Regions from separate parts of the Pantoea sp. S18 genome, predicted to be linked through region 2. Evidence: riboswitches for the same ligand, from Rfam matches in the RefSeq annotation. Region 2 holds a riboswitch; each other region holds the start of a gene.

Region 1 (7,706 bases), on a different replicon from region 2:
AACGGCGTTATCGAGCTTTTCTGCCAGAATCCTTTGCGCCTGAAGCTGCTTTATGACCGCATCACTGTGGTACATATATATCCCTATAGTTAATTCCGTTAACCATAAAAACTATAGGGTAATGATATTACTCCGTGAAGATAAATTTTAGCCAGATGTGATCCTTATTCATAAAATAAGGATGTGCAAATCCGCACTTAAATGTGTGTTTTATTCGTTTCAGTAAAGAAAATACTGAGATGGGTTAGTGTATGAAATATCAATTATTTAATACGTAATTGCGTACAGATATATGTCATTCGTCTTGAGCTTATTAATGCGAAACGGTCGCCATTAATGGCGACCCTACGGTTAATTCATTACTAATCCGCCATCCACATATAAGGTTTGCCCGGTGACAAATTCGCTCCAGTCGGAGGTCAGAAACAGCACCGGGCCAGTGACATCTTCCGGCCGCGCGATACGGCGCAGCGGGGTTTGTGCGGTGAGGAAGTCGCGCACCTCTTCACGTGTTGCCTGGCTGGCATCGGTGGGATAAACCAGGCCGGGCGCCACGCAGTTAACACGAATCCCTAGCGGGCCGAGTTCGGATGCCAGCGTGCGGCTGAAGCCGGTCAGCGCCGCTTTCGCGGTGATGTAATCGTGGTACGGCACCGAAGGTCGCGCCACCAGATCGCTGGTCAGATTGACGATGCTGCCGCGCACGCGCGCACGCATTAAAGGCAGCGCCGCCTGGCAGACATTGTAGGCGGCTTTCACCGCACCATCGAACTGCGATTGATATCCCGACCACGACGTTTCCCAGAAACGTGAACGATTTTCGGTGTCGAAAACGTATGGTGCGAAAGCATTGTTGATCACCGCATCGAGGTGGCCGGTGGCGTTGACGATCTGCTCCATCATCGCGTTGACCTGTTGTTCAGAGGTGACATCTGCGGCAATCGCCAGCGCGTCGCCGCCTAATGCGCGGCACTCTGCAACTACGCCCGCTGCAGCAGCTTCATTGCGCAGATAGTTCACCACCACAAATGCGCCTTCAGCGGCGAAGGCTTTAGAGATTGCCGCACCAATGCCGCGACTTGCGCCGGTTACCAAAATGGTTTGGTTGGAGAATTTCATTGTTGCTCCTTAGGGATGGAGTGTGATTCAGCCAGGTGCGCATAAATGCGCACCCTACAAAACCCGTCGCGTCGTAGGGTCGCCATTTATGGCGACCGCGTCACTCCGCATACGGTGCGTAACTTTCGGCTGCAGCTTCTGCGCCCTGCTCGATCTCCGTGATGGTCACCAGATCGAGCAAACTAAAACGCCCGTCGTGATGCCAGCCCGCTTCCGGCGAGGTCATGTTGCCGAACGCTGCGATGCGGGTGACGCCCACTTGTCCGAGCAAAGCAGAGATGCGGAACAACTCATTCGGCGCGGCCGCCACGCCTGCGGTTTGCAGGAAATGCCGCTGCTGCGCCACCAAATCGACCACTTCCTCCAGCACATCCACGGACACCACTTTCAAGGTGCGGCCCAGCGCAGCAGGCGATAAAGGTTCTGCATGATCAACACTCACCACCGCCCAACGGTCTGACGCCTCGCCGTAAAGCGTACGATCGCCGCCCAGCGCACGTATCTCCTCGCCATTACGCCACGCGGCAATGCTGTTCATCTCATCATTAGCCAGCGGACGGCGCGGATGTTTGTACGCCAGCGCAGCGAGTTCATGGGCGATATAGCTGGCGAACTCATCCGGCGACACCTTGCCGCCGCGCTCGACAAATAGCATTTGTGGCGAGTAGCAGCCTGCCTGATCGTAACGCATCACGTCATACGCCACGCGGCGAGCCAGTTCCGCGCCCTGCCGAGCATTCAGCGCCGAACGCGCCACCATTCCGAAACTGATTTTGTGGCCGTGCGGCAGAAAGCGCGTGGTAACCGGCAAACGCTGTTGAATGGCCGCCAGCGTTGGGTTTCCGCCATAAGCCACCAGCGTATCGGGCTGGTGCAGCCATGTTGACTCGGTTTGCGCATCGCCGCCTTTCCACCACACCACCGCGATGCACTCGCCGAGTTTTGGATCGATTTCCGCCAGCAACTGCGCGAACCAGCTTGCCATCAGCGGCTCATTACCCGGCAGTTTGCCGATGGTGCCCGCCTTGACCAGCAGACCACAGATCAAACTCCACAGCGGCAAACCCGGCACGTTGCCCGCCCAGATATGCATCAACAGTTGCGGGCCAAACGCGCGCGCGAAGCCGCCTTTAGGGCGCGGCTGGAAATCGTCGAGCATCTGCGGATCGGCGAAATCCTCCGCCAGAAAGCGCTTCAGCTGCGGCTGACGAAAGGTTTTCAGGTAGCCGGTGAGGCCAAGCCGCACCATGTCGGCGTCGTAACCGGTGACGATAGGCAGCATCTTTTCGGCTTTGATGCGCAGTGGATGATGGCGATCGAGCAGTCGCGCTACCGCTTCATCAATGATGGCGATGATCTGCGCCACGCTTAGCTGATGAAGATAAGCGCGGGCGTTGGTGCGAATGCGCGCCGCGAGCGCCGTGATCTGCTGGTCATTAAGTTGCGGAACGCTAACATCAAGGAGCTCGCCGTGATGATTGAAGCTCAGCGTGTGCCACTGCACTTCGTCAGCGGAAAGGCCCGGCAAATGTCCGGCAACTTCTTTCACAGCGGTGCCTGCGCGCTGGCGAGAAACGCTTCCATGGTCAGCGAACAGCCTTTGGCATCAGCACCGGTCGCGCGTCCCAGCAGATGGAATCCGCCGGGCACCATCACGCCCGCGTCTTCGGTTAACAAGGCAGAAACCGAGTTGAAATGTGCCAGATCATGATGCACCAGCACGCCAACCTCGCCGTCCGGCACATCATCGCCGGTAAGCGGATTGACCACGCGCGTGCGGATCCAGTGCGGCCCGGATTTCACTGGCGGGCAGCGCTCATTGCCCGCATCGTAAAACTGCGTGCTGATTTCCGTCATGCCGTACATGTTGATGCAGTGTGAGCGCGGGATGCCGAAGGCGTGAGAGAGCGAAGCGTAGAATTCCTCTGCGCCAATCTCGCGCGACTGGCCTTTAAAACCGCCGGTATCGAGAATGCGACTGCCGGCAGGCAGCGCGAAGCGGCGTTGCTGGCGCTGCATTTCATCCAGCAGAGGCACGAAGCTGTAGCTGGCACCCAGCAGCGCATAAGGTTCACCGCTGGCTTCGGCCTGCTCGAGCGCACTAAACAGGCGATCGATATCGAGGCCATGCTCGCCCACCATTACTTCGCTGTCTGGCGTGCCACACTCCTGCATCGCCAAATCGAGATAGGTCGCCAGCGACGAGTTCGGCATCGCCACGGTATCCGGGAACAAAATGCCCATGCGGATGCGTTCGCTGCCCGCCATAAAGCGACGGCGGAAGTTGAGTAGCATCGATTTCTTCCACACTTCCAGCGTCGGATGGTAGCTGCACCCTTTTACCGTGCCGGTGGTGCCACTGGTCATGAAGATCTCGGCAATCTGGTCGATGGGACGGCAGCTGAGCGTCAGATCTTTGAAGGCGTTAATCGGGATGGCGGGAATGTTGCGCCAGCTTTTCACCGTCAGCGGCGTGCGTCCGCGCTGGATGGCGAAGCGGCGATAAGGTTGGTTGTGTGCGAACTGATAAGCGAAGATTTCGAGGGCCAGCTGGTTGAAATCGTCGTCTGAGGCCTCTTCATGCTGCAGGAATATCAGCAGAGCCTGGATGATGTGTGTTTCGTTCATGTACGTCGCCACCTTTGCGATTGCGCAGAAACTCTCAAGCACCGCCTGAAGAGCGCGAACTGTCCGCTACAAAGCACAAAGAGGGAATCAGGGCGCAATATCGCCCTGCGGTTCCGCATCCCTACGCCGGTATTAGCCGGATCAGGTTCGGAGGGTCACTACGTTGCCAACGCATACACGTCAGCCGGTAGAATCTCAGCCCCTTAACAGAGCACCCCTTGGAACAAGCCGCAGTCTAGGATGGCGCGCGATGATGTGTCAACCTTGTTAAATTCTGGCTTGTCCGGCATTCATCACGCCATGTCTTATACTTTGGGCATTAGTATTTGTGGAGGTGAAGTATGGCTGGCGGTTGGTCAGAAGACGGTGCAGTGCACAAACAAATTGATGCCACGGTCGATGACGCGGTGGCCCGCGCGCGCGAGAATCTCGGCCACGGTGAAAGTGCCGAGTTTTGCGACGAGTGCGGCGAACCGATCCCGGAAGCGCGTCGCGCGGCATTAGCTGGCGTGCGTTACTGCGTGAATTGCCAGAGCAAGATCGATAAAAAACAGGCGGCGATCAGCGGTTATAACCGCCGTGGAAGTAAAGATAGTCAGTTGCGGTAGTTATTTAGATTAATAATTCAGGTTACTGGATATTTTAAAATATCATTTGCACTCGTTACTTTTTATTAGAATTACCATTAATCTGAAGCAAGACCATTCGCATATCTCCCGATTATTCAAAGTTAAATACTGCAGCACTATTACTGGAACCGAAAGTAGCGCCTAAATTTATAATATTCATGGCTTAGATTTCCCCTTGAGCAACTTGAGTTTAGCCAGTAATGCTGATAAGTTAGCCACACAACTCAACCCTGTACGCAGCGATTCAGTTCGCTGGCCGTTAGGGTGAAAAAACCGGCTTAGGCCGGTTTTTTCGTATCTTAAGGAAGGATAAGAGTGCGTACTGCAATATTTATTGATGGATACAATGTATTTTATGGACTCCTTGCAGGTACGCCTTATAAATGGCTCAACTTGTCATTGCTGCTGTCGCATATATGCCGGGTACAGGATCCGGCTGCCATAATTGAAACAGTAAATTATTATACCGCCTCGGTTATTCCCCACCTCGCCACACGCGGCATTGAATCCCGACACGCTCAGGATACTTATATTCGCGCGCTGAAAACGACCGGAATAAATATCTTCACCGGACGTCATCGACTTGAGCACACTCGGGCTCCACGTTTTATCAGTAAAAACGTGCCAGCATCACGTCTGGATAAGGTAGATATCTGGGAGCTGGAAGAAAAAGAAACCGACGTGAATATTGCCATCAGTATGTATCGCTTGTTTGCTAAACAGCAGAAGTTGCCAATAGAAGAGAGGATCGCGCAGCTGGTATTAGTATCGGCTGACACCGACATGACGCCAGCACTCAAGGCTATTCGCGAAGATTATCCCGAAGTTCGCATCGGGATAATTTTGCCGCACCGCCAAGGCAACGTACGTGGTGTTCCGGGTTCACTGCAAAATCATAGTCACTGGATACGCAGAACGATCACCAATGAAGAGCTTGATGCATGCCAGTTTCCTGTTCGGGTTGCGACGCATAAAAAACCTGCGGTGAAACCCGAATATTGGTAGGCATGACAACCACACCATTCAACGCACAACGCAGCCAAACTGCTCATCAAGTAATGAATAGCTTTTCGCATTAGGCAGCTCAAAGTGCCACCATTCGGTTGGCATGGCGACAAAACCGCCGCCAAACATAATTGCGTTCAGTAGCAGGCGATTACGTTGTGCTTCGGCGGGGACATTCGGATGATAGGGATGCGATTCCACTTCCATCGCATCAAAGGCGGTGCCCATATCCAGCGGCTGGCCTTGTGCATCAAGTAACGTCAAATCAATCGCCACACCGCGACTGTGATTCGAACCCTGCGCGGGCGGCACCACATAATCTTTATCCGGACAGGCATCCCACAAGTGCCACTGCGCTTGCTGCGGCCGATAGGCATCGAGTACCAACAAACTGAATCCCGCCAGCCGGGCAATCTCAATGCTTTTTGCCAGTGCCTCGGCGGCGGCCGGATGCAGCAGCGCTTTGGTCTCCTGGTAAATGGCATAGCCTGCGATGTTATCCGCCGTGGCATATTTCAGATCGAAACGTAAAGCGGGAAAGGTTACGGCTAAATCAATCAGTTCAACAAACTGCGTCATATCATATCCTTTAAGCACTGGAATTAATCTCCGCTCATAACTTATCTACCTTTCTGAACATAAAGAGTTGGAATTTAAATTCTGGCCCCATAAAACTCTTTTATAAATACATAACAGCTTGTATTTCAGTTCATCCAACAAGACTTTTCAAGGTTTCTTTCGCAAGCAGTTTATTTCTTCTAGACTTGAGATGGACTTCTTCTCAGCACCATAGTCTCAGCCTCAAAATCAGGTTCTTGCCACGACGATTGCTATTTTAGAAACCAGCGAATATCCTCTAACCAAACTTTCAATGGCATTACTAATTTTTATTACGCGCCATCATGTTAATAATTTTTATTATTTCCACCATAAAAGAATTGATATGTTAAGTTATATATACTTGGCTTTAGTGCTTATGCCACTTTTGCAAATAAATTTTAAAAGTAAAACAGTTCAACTCGCTTCACTTAAAATTCAAAGCATTAAACAGCGTTAATTATATTATTATAAGCAATTACCCACCTAAATTTAATTTAGCCTCCAATAAGAATATCTCACTCTCTTCATTGTCTATCATAGAACTTATTATTTCCTTGTCGATTGTAACATCACCACCTTCTGACACTTTAAGATACTTATTATAATGACTGATAATCAAATCAGATAAGCCACGACTAAACCCATCGTTAATCAATGAAATTACAGTTTTGTTCAAGGTTCCGTATTTTAATTTAAGGTAAAAGTTTTCATCAATTAGTTTGATATCATGAATGACTTCAATGAACTTAAATATCTGATAATCTAAAAAATCATCCTCTTCTTTAATCCTAACTATTGCAAGATTTATTTTTTCAGCTCGCGTTTTCTTATTAATATTGACCCAATGCTGACGATAGCCAGTGCCGAATGTTTCATCACCCCACTTACCAACAAAGACAAATTCTTTTTGTGTATTTTCAGGAATACTATCCCAATAATTGATGAAATTTCTTATAATTAACTTGAAAGGTGTGTTTTTTACTTTCCATGTCAAAAACATTGCGTAAAATTTTTGAGCATCTATATTTTTTAACCTTGATAACTCATTGTATCTTTCACCATCACTTATCTTACTTATAAATAGAGCTGAAATTAGCCCTATCAATTCCCCTTCATCTGATATTAATGTATTACTTTTTAATAAATGATCAATTTCTTTTTGAATATCATTCTCACACTCATGAATATTAATTTCAGAAATATTATTTTCATACAATAATTTACCTATTTCAGTGGCAACATAATTACCATCATAGTCTGAAATGATACCCTTTTCTAAGTTTTCCAAGTTATCTATAGAATTACGAAAATCCTCTAAATTATAATCATCGATTATAACCTCCTTTAATAAAACATTATTAACTTGATCGAACCGTTTACTATCTACCTTTGACACCTTCTTAGTAAAATCAATTAAATTTGTTTTTTTCCCACTATACTCTTCTGTACCAATAATAAAAATAGCCGGTAAAAGTTTATTAACTTTGAATGGCTTATTTTCTACAAAAACATCACCAAACCTATTTATTCTTCCTGCCAGGTTATTGAATTGTGAGTGACTAAGTGATGAGCGCCCTTTCTTATTTTCTAAAATAAATAGTCTTTCAACAGGTAAATTGACACCTTCAAGAAGAGTCGAGTTTGTTACAAGATATTTGATGTTAGAGGATCTTTTGAATACTGTTTCGATATAAATTCGCACACTATCAGTCATAGAGCCATGAT
Region 2 (7,706 bases):
TCTCGATGACCGTGACCGAGAAAGGCTATTGCTACATGCCCTCGAGCGGCAAGCTCAATCCCGATCATCCCGATATTGTGCACGACCTTGCAAATCCTACTCAGCCACGCTCACTGCCCGGCCTGATTCTGGCGGCCATTATCCGTCGCCGCGAACGCCATCTGCCGCCGTTTAGCGTGATGTCCTGCGACAACATGCCGGAAAACGGCCATGTCACGCGTAACGTGATTACTCAGCTGGCCGAGCGCCACAGCGCTGAACTGGCGGATTATATCCAGACGCACATCACCTTCCCTTCAACTATGGTTGATCGCATCGTCCCGGCAATGACCGATGCGGCATTCGACGCGCTGGCCGAACGTTTAGGCAGCCGCGATCCGGTGGCGGTAGAAGCTGAGCTGTTTTTCCAATGGGTCATCGAAGACAACTTTGTTAACGGACGTCCGGCGTGGGAAAACGCCGGTGCGGAGCTGGTCAGCGATGTGCTGCCGTTCGAAGAGATGAAGCTGCGTATGCTCAATGGCAGCCACTCGTTCCTCGCCTATCTTGGTTTTCTCGCCGGTTATGAGCACATCAGCGATTGCATGGCCGATGCCAGCTATCGTGCGGCGGCACGCGCATTGATGTTGCAGGATCAGGCACCCACGCTGCGTACGCAGGGCGTCGATCTCGAAGCCTATGCCGATTCCCTGATTGCACGTTACGAGAATCGCGCCATCAAACATCGTACCTATCAAATCGCCACCGATGGCACGCAAAAGCTGCCGCAGCGTCTGCTGGATAGCGCACGCTGGCATCTGCGCAACGGCACTTCATGCGACTTCGTGTTGCTGGGTGTGGCGGGCTGGATGCGCTACGTCAGCGGCGTGGATGAGCAAGGCCAGGCGATTGAGATTCGCGATCCGCTGAAAGATCAGCTGGCAAATATCGTGGCCAACAGTGAGGACGGTGCAGCGCGCGTTAAAGCGTTGCTAGGTCTAAATGCGGTGTTTGGCGACGATCTGCAGCAGCAGCCGGCCTTTGTCTCACGCGTGACCGAACTCTATCAGCAGCTGGTGCAACAGGGTGCGCGCGCCACGGTGCAAAGCCTCGTCACACAAGGATAAGCGCCTGCACAAATGTGTAGCGCAGACGCAGCGTGCTGATTAGACTGAACCTTTCTTAACGGGCTGGCAGATGCCAGCCGTAATACGGATATTGCTGCATGTCGACTGCCTATACCATAACCACCAGCGAACCGGTAAATCAGCAGATCTATCGTTATCTGCGCAAAGATATTGTGACCTGCGTTATTCATCCGGGCTCGCTGCTGTCGGAGAAGGAAGTGTCGGCGCGTTTTAACGTATCGCGTCAGCCGGTACGTGAAGCTTTCATCAAGCTGGCGGAAGCCGGATTGGTGCAGGTGTTACCGCAGCGCGGCACCTTCGTACGCAAAATCTCCGCCCAACGCGTGGCCGACGGCCGCTTTATCCGTGAAGCGGTAGAGATTGCCGTGGTACGCCGCGCCGCGCAGGAGATTGGTGCCAGCGGATTGATGGCGCTGGAGCACAACCTGCAGCTGCAGCGTCTCGCCGCCGAACGTCATGACAGCCAGGCCTTCTTAGGGCTGGATGATGAGTTTCACCGCCTGATTGCGGAAGGGATTAACTGCCTGCTGGCGTGGGAAACGGTAGAGAATATCAAAGCCACCATGGACCGAGTGCGTTTTCTGACCCTGAGCGAAGTGTCGCCGCCGGAGCGTTTGATTCAGCAGCATGAAGATATTTATAACGCGTTGAAAGCGCATGATGTTGAAGCCGCTGAGAGCGCGATGCGCCGTCATCTGCAGGAGATGATTTTGACCATTACGCCGATTGCCGAGCGTAATAGTGAGTGGTTTGAGGCACCTTAAATGGACGAGGTCGCCATGAATGGCGACCCTACGTAGGGTCAGCATTTATGCTGACCTTTTTACATTTAGGCTATGGTCACATCTTTTGACAGATAAACATCCTGCACCGCATTAATCAGCTGCACGCCCTCTTTCAACGTCTTCTTAAACGCCTTGCGCCCCAGAATCAATCCCATGCCGCCAGCACGTTTGTTGATCACCGCCGTACGCACTGACTCCGCGATATCCGTTTCCCCGGCAGAAGCGCCGCCAGAGTTGATCAATCCCGCGCGGCCCATATAGCAGTTCGCCAGTTGGTAACGCACCAAATCAATCGGGTTCTCGCTGGTCAGCTTGCTGTAGACGCGCTCATCGGTGTGACCAAACTTCACCGCGTTATAGCCGCCGTTATTCTCAGCCATCTTTTGCTTAACGATATCCGCGCCGATAGTCGCCGCCAGATGGTTGGCCTGGCCGGTTAAATCGGCGCTGGCGTGATAATCGACGCCGTCTTTCTTGAACGCATCATTACGCAGATAGGCCCATAGAACCGTCACCATTCCCAGCTCGTGCGCGCGTTCGAAGGCCGCCGAGATCTCTTCAATCTGACGACGCGATTGCTCAGAACCAAAGTAGATGGTGGCGCCAACCGCCACCGCACCCAGATTAAAGGCCTGTTCAACGCTGGCGTACAGCGTCTGATCATATTGCGTCGGATAGCTCAGGGTTTCGTTGTGGTTGAGCTTCACCATAAACGGAATGCGGTGCGCGTAGCGACGTGAAACTGAGGCCAACACGCCGTAGGTGGAGGCCACGCAGTTACAGCCGGCTTCAATCGCCAGCTCAACGATGTTTTTCGGATCGAAATAAGCCGGATTAGCTGCGAAGGAGGCACCCGCTGAGTGCTCAACGCCCTGATCGACCGGCAGAATCGACAAATAGCCGGTGCCCGCTAAACGTCCGGTGTTGTACAGCGTTTGCATGTTGCGCAGTACGGTGGGAGAACGATTGTTGTCGATCATCACGCGATCAACATAATCCGCGCCTGGTAAATAGAGGCTATCCGCTGGAATGGTCATGCAGCGATGTTGAAGAAGGCTGTCCGCCTCTTTGCCCAATAACTGTACGATGTCCGTCATGTTCGCTCCTGATAAATGGCTGGATTGGAACCGGCCGATGCCGATTCGCCCCCAACAGCCTGGACCGGAAAGCGCCAGACTGGCAAATTGCTGACTCCATTTTTCAGACGGATGCGCAGTGAAAAAGCGGCAATCTGGCGTTACGCCCTACCACCATTGATGGAAATGGTGCACCGGCCCAATGCCTTTACCGACCTCCAGCGAATCGGCGTGCAGCAGCGCCTGTTGTAGCCACGCCTTGGCTTCGGCCACCGTTGCAGCCCAATCATCATGACGCGGACGCAACGCTGCCAGCGCCGCAGAGAGCGAGCAACCTGTGCCGTGCGTGTGGCGCGTATTAACACGCGGCGCGGTAAAGCGCTGGCGTCCGTCGCGGGTAATCAGCCAATCCGGACTTTCGGCATCGCTGAGATGCCCACCCTTCATCAGCACCGCTTCACAGCCGAGATCGAGCAGCGCATCGCCCTGCTGCAACATGGTCTTCTCATCCTGCGCCATAGCGCGTCCCAGCAGCGCCGCGGCTTCCGGCAGGTTCGGCGTGATCAGCGACACCTGCGGCAGCAGCAATTCACGCACGCTGGCTACGGCATCTGGCGACAGTAGCGCATCGCCGCTTTTGGCAATCATCACCGTATCCAGCACCACAAACGGCAGGCTGGCCCGTTTCAGCCGCTCGGCGACCACCTCGACTATCGCGGTTTCGGACAACATGCCGATCTTCGCGGCATCAATGCGCACATCATCCAGCACTGAATCGAGCTGTGCGCCGACGAAATCCGGTGCGATGCGATAGACCGATTGCACACCACAGGTGTTTTGCGCCACCAGCGCGGTAATAACGCTGGTGCCGTAAGCGCCCAATGCGGAGAAGGCTTTCAGGTCGGCCTGAATACCCGCGCCGCCGCTCGGATCGGTGCCGGCAATGGTCAATGCGTTGATGCGTTTCATGCCTTCACCTCCAGCGTCCACAGCGTATCGAGGAAGGCAGCGACAAAGCTGCCCGGTCCGGCAACCTGACGTGCTGTCAGTTCACCGGCCAACGACATCACGCGGCAAGCCGCAGCCACATGTTGCAGGCGATCGCCTGGCAAGCTGGTGAAGGCCGCCACCACCGCTGACAACGCGCAACCGGTGCCAACAACGCGCGTCATCAACGGGCTGCCGCCGGGGATCGAGAATGTCTGCGCGCCATCGGTGACGTAATCGACTTCACCGGTCACTGCCACAATTGTGTTGAAATCACGCGCCAGCTGCTGAGCGGCGCTCAGCGCGGCATCGGGTTGATGCAGGCTGTCGACGCCGCGTCCGCCGATTGCCTGATGCGCCAGGGCGAGAATTTCTGAAGCGTTACCGCGAATCGCTGCCGGTTGCAGGCTCAGCAACTGTTGGCAGAAGGCGGTGCGCAGGCTTAAAGCACCGACCGCCACCGGATCCAGCGTCCACGGTGTGCCTGCCGCTTGCGCTGCTTGCACCGCCGCCAGCATCGCATCACGACGATCGCAGGTTAAGGTGCCTACGTTGATCAACACCGCATCGGCAAAACCGGCAAACTGCGCCGCTTCCTCTGGGTCGATCACCATCGCGGGCGAAGCTTGCAGTGCCAGCAGCACGTTGGCGGTAAAGGTTTGCACCACGTCATTGGTCATGCAGTGCACCAGCGGCGCTTGCTGACGCAGCAGTTGCAAAGAGTGCGCGAGTTGCGCGGGGGAAAGAAGGTCAGGCTGTTTCATAAGGCTCCCAACCGGCGATCAAGAAGGCGAATGCGGTCAGGCATCTGACTTCCCTACGCTGGCATTATCCAGATCAGGTCAGCGGGTGTATCTCAGCCCTGTATTAGAGGGGCACCCCGAGTCAAAACTACGTTGGCGAGCATAGGGAACAAGCCAGATTAAAGCAAGCAATCGCCGCCTTCTCTGTGGATCTTGCTCGCAAAGTTACATTTTACAAGTTCATCTAACTGATTGAATAAAGTCCTTAAAAACCCTTCTTTTTGCGTGCCATGTCATACTTTGTAATAAATCCCATTGATAATTCGCGTCGCGAAAAATAGCATCCCCCACAACTTGTTTCATGACGAAACAATACGGATTTATTAATTGTTCATGGAAGCATCACGGAGGATTTGCTATGCGTCGGATTCCACGCGCGCCGCTCTCTGCGGCCATTATCTCTGCCCTGTTTGCCGGTACTTTTGTCCCTGTTCCCTCCGCCCACGCCACGGGTTTTGTCGAAGATTCCACACTCTCTGGCAACCTGTTTTACTGGCAACGCCAGCGCGATCGTAAAGAGATGGATCCGCAAAAAGGCTCGTACGGTCAGTACGATGCCAATCTGCATCACGCCTCTGCTAACGCCAATCTCGACTTCTCATCCGGTTATGCCGGTGATGTGATTGGCCTCGATCTGGCGGCATTTGGCGCAGTGGAGTTAAGCAATGGCGGCCCGGCAGCACCGAATGAAATTGGTTTCAGCAATGCCCGTACACGCTGGGACGAGGACTGGAGCGGAGATAAGAGCGGCTTAAGTCTTTATAAAGCGGCGATCAAGGCAAAATGGCAGGATAACTGGCTGCGCGCAGGCTATCTGCAACCCAGCGGACAGACGCTGCTGGCACCGCACTGGAGTTTCCTGCCCGGCACCTATCGCGGTGTTGAGGCTGGCACCGTCTTCGATTTTAGCGATGCGGGCGCCCTTTCCGTCTCCTGGATGTGGACGGACGAATACAAAGCGCCGTGGTATCGCGACATGTACAACTTCCGCAAAGCCGATGGCGTGACGGAGATTCCGTGGCTGCAATCCTTTGGTGCCAAATACGATTTCAAAAACTCGCTGGTGCTGGAAGGCGCATATGGCCAGGCGGCGAATTACATGGATCAGTATTTTGCCAAAGCCTCTTATCAGCTGCCGCTGGCCGATGCACCACTGCGCACCAGCTATCAGTTTTACGGTGCGAAGGATCGTGACAACAGCGGCGTGGGCCAGGTCAACGATGTTTACGATGGCCTCGCCTGGCTGCAGGCGCTGACGTTCGGCTACACGCTTGGCGCGTTCGATTTCCGTCTCGAAGGCACATGGGTAAAAGCCGAAGGTAATCAGGGCTTCTTCCTGCAGCGTATGACGCCGTCCTATGCCAGCTCGAATGGCCGCATGGATGTGTGGTGGGATTCGCGCTCTGACTGGAACGCCAACGGTGAGAAAGCATTATTCGCCGGTGTGATGGTCGACCTAGGACACTGGCAATTACCCGGCTGGCAGGTCGGCACTTCGTACGCTTACGGCTGGGACGCGAAGCCTTCCACCAATCCGATTTACGACCAAAACCAACGCCTGAAAGAGTCGGCATGGAGCATGGACCTGGTTTACACCATCCAGCAAGGCCGCGCCAAAGACACGCAATTCAAACTGCATTACACCCGCTACGACAATCACAGCGATCTTCCCAGCTACAGCGGCGGTTATGGCAACATTTTTCAGGACGAAAAAGACATCAAATTTATGGTCGTCGCGCCATTCACCCTGTTTTGACCCCGATCTGGCAGGAGCCAGAGACTTACCTCTGTGGAAAAGGATAACAGCATGAAAAAGTTAAAAATCAGTTTACTGGCGCTGAGCGTGATGGGCCTTGCCGCCTGCAGTTCATCCCCGCGCAGCAATCAGCAGGTCGTTGACCAAATCAGCCAGTTCGGCGTGCAGTATCAGGTCACTGACAATCAGGCTGCCGATCACGGCGTGAACTGCGCAAAACTCGGCGCCGATTGGGCATCCTGCAATACCGCCACCATTACGCTGACCAACAACGGCCCGGCGCTCACCAGCAAAAACTGGGCGATCTACATGAGCAACGTGCACGAAACGCTGCGGGTCGATAACGATCAGTTCAAAATGACGCACATCGTCGGCGATCTTACCCGACTGGAACCAACGGAAAAATTCAAAGGTATCGCGGCCGGCGAATCGATAGAGATCCCGATCGTCAATGAATACTGGCAGCTGTTTATCACTGACGTGATGCCGCGCTGGTACGTCACCGCCGCCAATGCCTCGCCAAAAATCATCACCAGCACCGATACCGAAAACCTCAGCGACTTCGTTAAACCGTTTGGTGACCAATGGAAGCGCATCGCCGACGATAAAAACGTGCTGATGCTGCCGCAAAGTCGCTTCACCAGGAATGCCGATGTGGCGCAACTGCCTGCCAGCGCGTTGCGCGGACAAATCACCCCAACGCCGCGCACGGTGAAAGTTCATGCTGCCGATGTCGATCTGAGCCGTGGCGTCACTTTGCATCTGGATGTATTGGCGAACAATCAAGCCGATGCGGTTAAGCAGCGCTTCGATTTGATGGGACTCAAACAGCAGTCAGCGGGTTATGCCGTTCATACTCGTATCGCCGTTAATCATTTCCGTGGCGCAGATGCGGTTTCTGGTGCTTATGAACTGCGCATCACGCCGCGCGGCACCGATATCATTGGTTACGACCAGGCGGGCGTCTATTACGGCTTGATGTCGCTACTGTCGCTGGTGCCCGCTGAAGGCAAACCGATTATCGCCACGCTTGAAGCCAAGGATGCCCCGCGCTTTGCCTATCGCGGCGCCTTCCTTGATGTGGCGCGTAACTTCCACAGCAAGCAAGCGGTGCTGCGCATGCTCGATCAGATGGCGGCCTGGAAGATGAATAAATTCCACTTCCACCTGAC
Region 3 (7,706 bases), on a different replicon from region 2:
CCGCCGGTAATCTGCTGAGCGCCATTGCGCCGGGTTATTACTCAATGCTGCTGGCGCGTTTCCTCGCCGGTTTCCCACACGGCACCTTCTTCGGCGTAGCGGCGTTGGTCGCGGCCGGTTTGGTGGAACGGCGTAAACGCGCCCAAGCGGTATCGATGGTGCTGTTTGGCCTGACCATCGCCAACTTACTCGGCGTACCCGCCGTGACGGCGATCGGCCAATGGTTTGGCTGGCGTGATGCCTTCGCCATTGTCGGCGGTCTGGCTGTAGTGACCTTACTGCTGATTTGGTTGTGGGTGCCAAACGTGGCGGGCGACAAAAATGCCAGCCCGCTGCGCGAATTATCCGCGCTAACGCGCAAGCAGGTATTGCTGACGCTGGCGATTGGCGCGGTGGGCAGCGGTGGTTTGTTCTCGGTGTTTAGCTACGTGAAACCAACCATGACCGAACTGGCGCAGATGCCGGTGAGCTGGATCCCGGCGGTGCTGGCGCTGTTTGGTTTAGGCATGATTATCGGCAACATCGCCGGTGGTCGTCTGGCCGATCGCGGCATTGAAAAGACCATCCGCATTTTACTGATCTGGTCGTTTCTGGTGCTCAGCGCCTTCGTGTTTGCCGCGCATTATGCGCTGGCAGGCGCCATCAACGTGATGCTGGTGGGCACCATGGTGGCGCTGGCAGCGGTGCTGCAGATCCGTTTGATGGATGTCGCCGGTGACGCGCAAACCATGGCGGCGGCGATGAACCATTCTGCGTTTAACCTCGCCAACGCGCTTGGCGCATGGCTGGGCGGCGTGACCATTTCAGCGGGTTTAGGATGGCAATCTACCGGTTGGGTGGGCGCGATTCTGGCGGTGTTGGGTCTGTTGATTCATGCCGTAGCGATGCGCGATGCACGCCGTAAATCGATTACCTTTGCGCACGAAAGTCATTAAAAGGTTGCGGTCGCCATTAATGGCGTAATGCCGATCAGCGCAGAGCGACTTTCGTTCGCCATGTACTGAGGCAGTTGCAGTAGCTCCATGCGGCGACCGAGCAGAGGGCGTCTGGCCACGCCCTCTGCACTCCCGGGCCTTGCGCCAGCCCAACCCGCCGCTACGCGGTACCTTCACTCGTTCACGATTCCTGACGGACCGGTGTCGATTCGCTCCTGCTCAACGCCACCTCTCGCCGCATCCATGCGGCTCGCCCTGGAATCCTTCATTCGCTCAGCGGGTTAGGATGTCGCCTCAACACCCACGCTGCAGCAACAATGCATCATCCTGACTCTCAATCGCTATAAATCCCGTAGGGTTGCCATTTATGGCGACCTCAAGCCAACTTCTGCTGCAAAAACGTCATAAAAACTCGATTGATCTCACTGCGTTGGCGATGCTGCGGATAGAGCGCATTGAGATGCAGCGAGGTCGGTTGCCACTCTTCTAACACCGTCACCAGCTCACCGCTTGCCAGCGCCGGTGCCACGATAAACTCCGGCAGCAGAATCAGCCCGAGCCCGGCCACTGCTGCATCACGCAGCATTTCCCCGTTGTTGCTCACCATCGGCCCATGCACGCTGATCACTTTACGCTGGTCGCCGTTAAACAGCTCCCAGCCGGTTTGGCTTTCACGTCCGTAGCGTAAACACGAATGCTCGCTCAATTCTTCTGGCGTACGCGGCGCGCCTGCGCCCTGCAGATAGGATGGGCTGGCGCAGATTACGCGGCGGAACTCGCCCAGCCGCTTAGCGATCAAACTCGAATCAGGCAACGTACCGATGCGAATCGCCATATCAAATCCTTCGCCGACCATATCGACATGCCGATCTGCCAGCTCAACCTGAAACTGCAAACCCGGATGCAGGCTAAGAAACTCGGCAATAAACGGCGACAGATGGCTGATGCCAAACGACATCGGCACGCTCAGGCGGAAGCTACCTTGCAGCACTTGCCGACGCCCCGATACCGCCAGTTCGGCTTCCTGCACATCATCCAGAATGCGCTGCGCATGCTGGGCAAACAGCTGGCCGTTATCGGTCACCGAAAGCTTACGCGTGTTGCGATTCAGCAGCCGCGCGCCGAGCGACTCCTCCAGCGCGGCGATGCGGCGACTGACGTACTGCTTTGACAGCATCAGCTGTTCAGCGGCGGCGGTGAAGTTACCGGCTTTAATCACGGCTACATAAATGCGGAGATCTTCAATCTGCATATTGTCCACTTATCGGTGACAGTCATTGTCATTATGACGCATTGTTAGGCAAATCAGTTTACGTATACTTATCTGCAACGGGAAGGGCAATCGCCCCCCAACAGCAAATTTGAGGAGCAGACCATGATTGAACAACGCCTGTCAGAACAACGCGGAGTAGGTGACCACGGTTGGTTGAATTCGCATCATACGTTCTCTTTCGCCAGTTACTGGGATCCAAAACAAACCGGCTTCTCAGACTTGCTGGTGATCAATGATGACCGCGTTGCACCGGGTCGCGGCTTTGGCGCGCATCCGCACAACAACATGGAGATCATCTCCTACGTGCTGGAAGGCGCGCTGGAGCATAAAGACTCCATGGGCACCGGTTCGGTGATTGTGCCGGGTGATGTGCAGCTGATGAGCGCCGGTAGCGGCGTCACGCACAGCGAGTTCAACCACTCGAAAACCGACAACGTGCACTTCCTGCAGATCTGGATCGTGCCTGGCGAACGTAATTCACCTCCGGGTTATCAGCAGGTTTCGGTCTCGGAAAGTGACAAACGCGGTCAGCTGCGCCTGATTATTTCGCCGGAAGGGGAAAACGGATCGCTCAGCGTGCGTCAGGATATCCGCATTTATGCCGGACTTTTTGACGGTGTCGAGCAGCAAACTCTCGCGCTGGATGCCGATCGTTACGCCTACATTCACGTAGCACGCGGCAGCATCGAAGTGAACGGCGTGAAGTTTAAAGAAGGCGACGGTGCACGTGTGCGTAACGAAAGCGCGCTGCAGTTTGCTAACGGCGATGATGCGGAAGTGCTGGTGTTTGATCTGCGTCCGCTGGAAGTGAATCATCCGCAGCGTTAATGATTAAAAAGAGAACAAAGAGCAGTGCGAGCCATCGCGCTGCTTTTTTTTATGTGCGATCACAGCGGTTGTAACACTTTTTCTTAACATTAATTGCAGTGATTAAGATCGCAATAATTATTTCCATACTCTCTTTAATAGTTAGCCAATGAACCTAAGCATCACGGCTTAACATGGAGAGGGCAGCATGCAAGAAAAAATCCCCGGAACGCGCTGGTATCGCGTCATCGCCCCGATTCTCATCACCTGCATTGTCTCATTCATGGATCGCGTCAATATCAGCTTTGCGCTGCCTGGCGGCATGGATCAGGATTTAGCGATCACCAGCCAAATGGCCGGCGTGGTGAGCGGCATCTTCTTTATCGGATATCTGTTTTTACAAGTGCCAGGCGGGCGTATCGCGGTGAATGGCAGCGGCAAACGCTTTATTGCCTGGTCACTGACCGCGTGGATGGTGGTGTCGATCGCCACCGGTTTTGTCACCAATCACTATCAACTGCTGGCGCTGCGTTTTGTGTTGGGGATTTCCGAAGGCGGCATGCTGCCGGTGGTGTTAACCATGGTCAGCAACTGGTTCCCGGAAAAGGAGCTGGGACGTGCCAACGCCTTTGTCATGATGTTCGCGCCGTTAGGCGGCATGTTCACCGCGCCGATATCGGGTTACATCATCAATGTGCTGGACTGGCGCTGGCTGTTCATTATCGAAGGCCTGCTTTCAGCGGTGGTGCTGCTGGTGTGGTGGCTGGTGATCGCCGATCGTCCTGAAGAGGCGCGCTGGTTACCGGCACGTGAAAAGGAGTATTTGTTGCGCGAACTGGCGCGCGAAAAGGCCCAACATCTGCAAAAGGAACCGGTCAGCAAAGCGCCGTTGAAAGCGGTGTTTCGCAATTCGGGCCTGATGAAATTGGTGGCGCTCAACTTTTTCTATCAAACCGGCGATTACGGTTACACGCTGTGGCTGCCGAGTATCCTGAAAAATCTCACCGGCACCAACATGGCGGGCGTTGGCCTGCTGGCGGCGATTCCTTTTGTGGCGACGGTGCTCGGCATCTACGCCATTTCATGGTTAAGCGATCGCACCGGCAAGCGCCGTTTGTGGGTGATGGTGTCGCTTTTCTGCTTTGCCGCCGCCTTGCTGGCGTCGGTGGTGCTGCATGACAACGTCGCCGCCGCCTATATCGCGCTGGTGGTGTGCGGGTTCTTCCTCAAAGCAGCAACCAGCCCGTTCTGGTCAATTCCCGGGCGTATCGCCTCGCCGGAAGTGGCGGGCAGCGCGCGTGGCGTAATCAATGGGTTGGGTAATCTGGGCGGATTCTGCGGACCGTACTTAGTCGGGATCATGACGTTGCTGTATAGCCAAAATGTGGCGATTTGCTGGCTAGCGGGTTCACTGGTAATTGCGGGAATCTTTACGCTGTTACTGCCGAAAGAGTGCGATATCAATCCATCTGAAACGCGCCGAGATATGAAAGAAAATCATTTGATGAGTGTGAAACATTGAGTGAAGCGAGGCTGGCACTATTCTGAATATTAACCGTAGATATTAAGAATAAATAAAAAGGGAGCGCCTGATGAGGTGCTCCCTTTTTAATGCATCAATCAATCGACAGATTGTGAATAGCCAGCGCAGCGCGCGCCGCTTCTTTGCCTTTCTTGATGAAATGCTCGGTATAGAAGTTTTCAATAACATCAACCGGCTGGAAATTATGCGGCGTTAATGACACGGAGAACACCGGCACGTTGGTGGTCAACTGCACATTCATCAGTCCATCAACCACTGCAGCGGCAACGAAATCATGACGATAGATACCGCCGTCAACCACCAGCGCAGCGCAGACAATCGCATCGTATTTGCCGGTTTCGGCCAAACGCTTAGCAAGAAGCGGCATTTCAAATGCGCCAGGCACTTCCAGCACTTTTAATTCTGCTTCAACGGATTGATCGGCTAATTCTTTTTCAAAACCCACCAGGGCATTATGAACAATTTCTTTGTGCCAGCCGGCTTTAATAAATGCAATTTTAATGTTCTTCATGGATATTCCGACATCACCTGTAATTGGTTCTTGCGCATAAAATAATGTGTTTGTATACCATATGTTACGTTTGTGATCCACAAAGCCGAGGTAGCGATAAATGCCTTGCTGCTTATTTCCCTGTAAACCATCTGGTTATTCCGCGCTTGACGGCGACCATCGCCTGCAATACAAATAGACGCGTCGGGGGAGTCTCGCCAAAGAGACTGAGAGGCTAATAGCGCACTGCGCGGCTTAGCGACCCTTTGAACCTGACCCAGTTGATACTGGCGTAGGAAGACTGACAGTCTTGTTCTTTGGGCTGTCTGGCGCTCAGGCAAGCTCGATGGTTGCGCCATTTCCCTTCTCCTGTATCTGCGGGTCTCAGCTAACACTGAGAGGCCGATGTGAATTCCCCCTTTTTGAACATCCCGGAACCGGCGCTGTGAGCCGCTGGAGCGTGCTCGGCTGCGGCGTGGCGGGCTTATGCGTGGCTACTTTGCTGGCGGAACGCGGCGAAGACGTCCAGGTGATTGGCGATGACGCGCGCCGCCCGGCATCATGGTTTGCAGGCGGCATGCTGGCGCCCTGGTGTGAAGCCGAAAGCGCGCCGCGCGACGTCATCACCCTTGGACAACACGCCGCCGCATGGTGGCAACAGCGCGTCAGCAGCGTCGAGCATCAGGGCACGTTGGTGGTTGCGCCGCCGCGCGATAGCCAGGAACTCAACCGTTTCGCGCGTATGACCGAGCAGCACCAATGGGGCGATCCCGCCGATATCGAACCGGCGCTGGAAGGGCGCTTTGCGCGCGGTCTGTTTTTCGCCGGGGAAGCGCATCTCGATCCGCGTCTGGCGCTGCAGGAGATGCGAGACAAGCTGATCGCGCGCGGCGTGCCATTCAACAATCACGCGCCGAGCGGGCAGATTATCGATTGTCGCGGCATCCACGCCGCGCCGGAACTGCCGCGCCTGCGTGCGGTGCGCGGCGAAATGCTGATTCTGCACAGCGATGAAGTGCAGTTTTCCCGGCCGATTCGTCTGCTGCATCCGCGTTTTCCCTGCTATCTGGTGCCGCGTCGCGGTGGCCACTTTATGCTCGGCGCCACCATGATCGAGAGCGACGATGCCAGCGCCATCAGCGCGCGCGCCATGATGGAGTTGCTCAGCGCCGCCTACGCCATCCATCCGGCCTTAGCCGAAGCGCGCGTCATTGAGAGCGGCAGCGGGCTGCGTCCGGCTTATCCAGCGAATCTGCCGGAAATCCACTATCACAATCACACCTTTTATCTCAACGGCATGTATCGCCACGGTTTTCTGCTGGCACCGATGCTGGCAGAGCAACTGATGCAGCGTCTTTCTGGGGAACTTAAAAATGAACATTCAGCTTAACGGCCGCCTCATCAGCACGCAGGCAAACAGCCTGAGCGAATTGCTGATCGAGCAGCAAATTGACGCGGCCTGTGTCGCTACCGCCTACAACGGTGCGTTTGTGCCAAAAAGCCAGTACCACACGCAGTTGCTGGATGAAGGTTGCCAGCTTGAAGTGCTGTCACCGATGCAGGGAGGTTAAGCGATGTTTTACGATTTTGAGCCGCAATCACGCTTCCTGCTCGGCACCGCCGGTTATCCTTCGCCCGCCATTTTGCAGCAGGCGATTGCCGCCTCCGGCACCGACATCATCACCGTCAGTTTGCGGCGCGAAGGCGCGGCAGGCGCGGCTTTCCGTGAACTGCTGACCGGCCTCAATATTCGCGTGTTACCGAATACCGCCGGTTGTCACACGGTAAAAGAAGCCGTCACCACCGCGCACATGGCGCGCGAACTGTTCAATACCGCGTGGATCAAGCTGGAAGTAATCGGCCATGCCGACACGCTGCAGCCCGATCCTTTCGCGCTGGTGGAAGCCGCGCGCATCCTTAGCGAAGAGGGTTTTCAGGTGTTTCCGTACACCACCGAAGATCTGATTGTCGGCGAAAAGCTGCTGGCGGCGGGCTGCGAACTGTTGATGCCGTGGGGCGCGCCGATTGGTTCCGGTCAGGGTTTGCGTAACATCGACGGCCTGCGCGCCATGCGTGCATGGTTCAGTGACATTCCGCTGATCATTGATGCTGGCATTGGCGCGCCTTCGCAGGCGGCGCAGGCGATGGAGATGGGCTTTGATGGCATTCTGCTCAACACCGCCGTCGCCAAAGCGGGCGATCCGATCGGCATGGCCAACGCCTTCCGGCTGGCGATTGAAGCCGGGCAAGCCGCACGCGCTGCTGGCCTGATGGAGAAGCGCGACATGGCCGCTGCGTCCACGCCGATCTTTGGCCTGGCAAATCTGAGTTGAGGCAGGAAAACATGCAACGTTATCAACGCCAGATGATGCTGCCGGAAATCGGCGAAGCAGGGCAGCAGAAGCTGCTTAAGGCGCGTGTGCTGGTGGCGGGCGCGGGCGGATTGGGTGCCACGTTATTGCCGCAGCTGGTGGGCGCGGGCGTTGGGCATATTCGGCTGTATGACGACGACGTGGTGGCGCTGCATAACCTGCATCGGCAAACGCTGTTTACTGAGCAGGATATCGACCAGTCCAAAGTGCTGCGCGCGCAGCAGGCGTTACATCAGCGCAATCCGCAAGTGCAGATCGAGGCGCTGCAGCAGTCGCTGAGCGCCAG

What was found. Region 2 has a riboswitch for thiamine pyrophosphate ahead of thiM (hydroxyethylthiazole kinase). Riboswitches for the same ligand answer to the same signal wherever they lie in the genome.
Region 1: linked by a shared signal. The riboswitch ahead of VIJ98_RS20540 (long-chain fatty acid--CoA ligase) and the one ahead of thiM (hydroxyethylthiazole kinase) in region 2 are both predicted to bind thiamine pyrophosphate.
Region 3: linked by a shared signal. The riboswitch ahead of VIJ98_RS23935 (FAD-dependent oxidoreductase) and the one ahead of thiM (hydroxyethylthiazole kinase) in region 2 are both predicted to bind thiamine pyrophosphate.

What each region holds. Positions count from the first base shown of each region.
Region 1 is NZ_CP142689.1:115,855-123,560, reverse strand. It holds gene VIJ98_RS20555 (hypothetical protein) at 1-75, opposite strand, end outside; gene VIJ98_RS20550 (3-oxoacyl-ACP reductase) at 352-1,119, opposite strand; gene VIJ98_RS20545 (acyl-CoA reductase) at 1,220-2,668, opposite strand; gene VIJ98_RS20540 (long-chain fatty acid--CoA ligase) at 2,665-3,747, opposite strand; TPP riboswitch at 3,849-3,976, opposite strand; gene VIJ98_RS20535 (DksA/TraR family C4-type zinc finger protein) at 4,089-4,355, shown strand; gene VIJ98_RS20530 (NYN domain-containing protein) at 4,692-5,381, shown strand; gene ddpX (D-alanyl-D-alanine dipeptidase) at 5,400-5,960, opposite strand; gene VIJ98_RS20520 (DEAD/DEAH box helicase) at 6,457-7,706, opposite strand, start outside.
Region 2 is NZ_CP142688.1:2,800,059-2,807,764, forward strand. It holds gene VIJ98_RS12915 (mannitol dehydrogenase family protein) at 1-1,106, shown strand, start outside; gene VIJ98_RS12920 (GntR family transcriptional regulator) at 1,205-1,891, shown strand; gene fbaB (class I fructose-bisphosphate aldolase) at 1,957-3,009, opposite strand; gene thiD (bifunctional hydroxymethylpyrimidine kinase/phosphomethylpyrimidine kinase) at 3,157-3,957, opposite strand; gene thiM (hydroxyethylthiazole kinase) at 3,954-4,739, opposite strand; TPP riboswitch at 4,773-4,868, opposite strand; gene chiP (chitoporin ChiP) at 5,137-6,534, shown strand; gene VIJ98_RS12945 (beta-N-acetylhexosaminidase) at 6,586-7,706, shown strand, end outside.
Region 3 is NZ_CP142689.1:867,351-875,056, reverse strand. It holds gene VIJ98_RS23965 (MFS transporter) at 1-935, shown strand, start outside; gene VIJ98_RS23960 (hypothetical protein) at 932-1,054, opposite strand; gene VIJ98_RS23955 (LysR substrate-binding domain-containing protein) at 1,312-2,187, opposite strand; gene VIJ98_RS23950 (pirin family protein) at 2,311-3,036, shown strand; gene VIJ98_RS23945 (MFS transporter) at 3,224-4,537, shown strand; gene VIJ98_RS23940 (6,7-dimethyl-8-ribityllumazine synthase) at 4,632-5,069, opposite strand; TPP riboswitch at 5,245-5,364, shown strand; gene VIJ98_RS23935 (FAD-dependent oxidoreductase) at 5,494-6,438, shown strand; gene thiS (sulfur carrier protein ThiS) at 6,422-6,619, shown strand; gene VIJ98_RS23925 (thiazole synthase) at 6,623-7,381, shown strand; gene VIJ98_RS23920 (ThiF family adenylyltransferase) at 7,393-7,706, shown strand, end outside.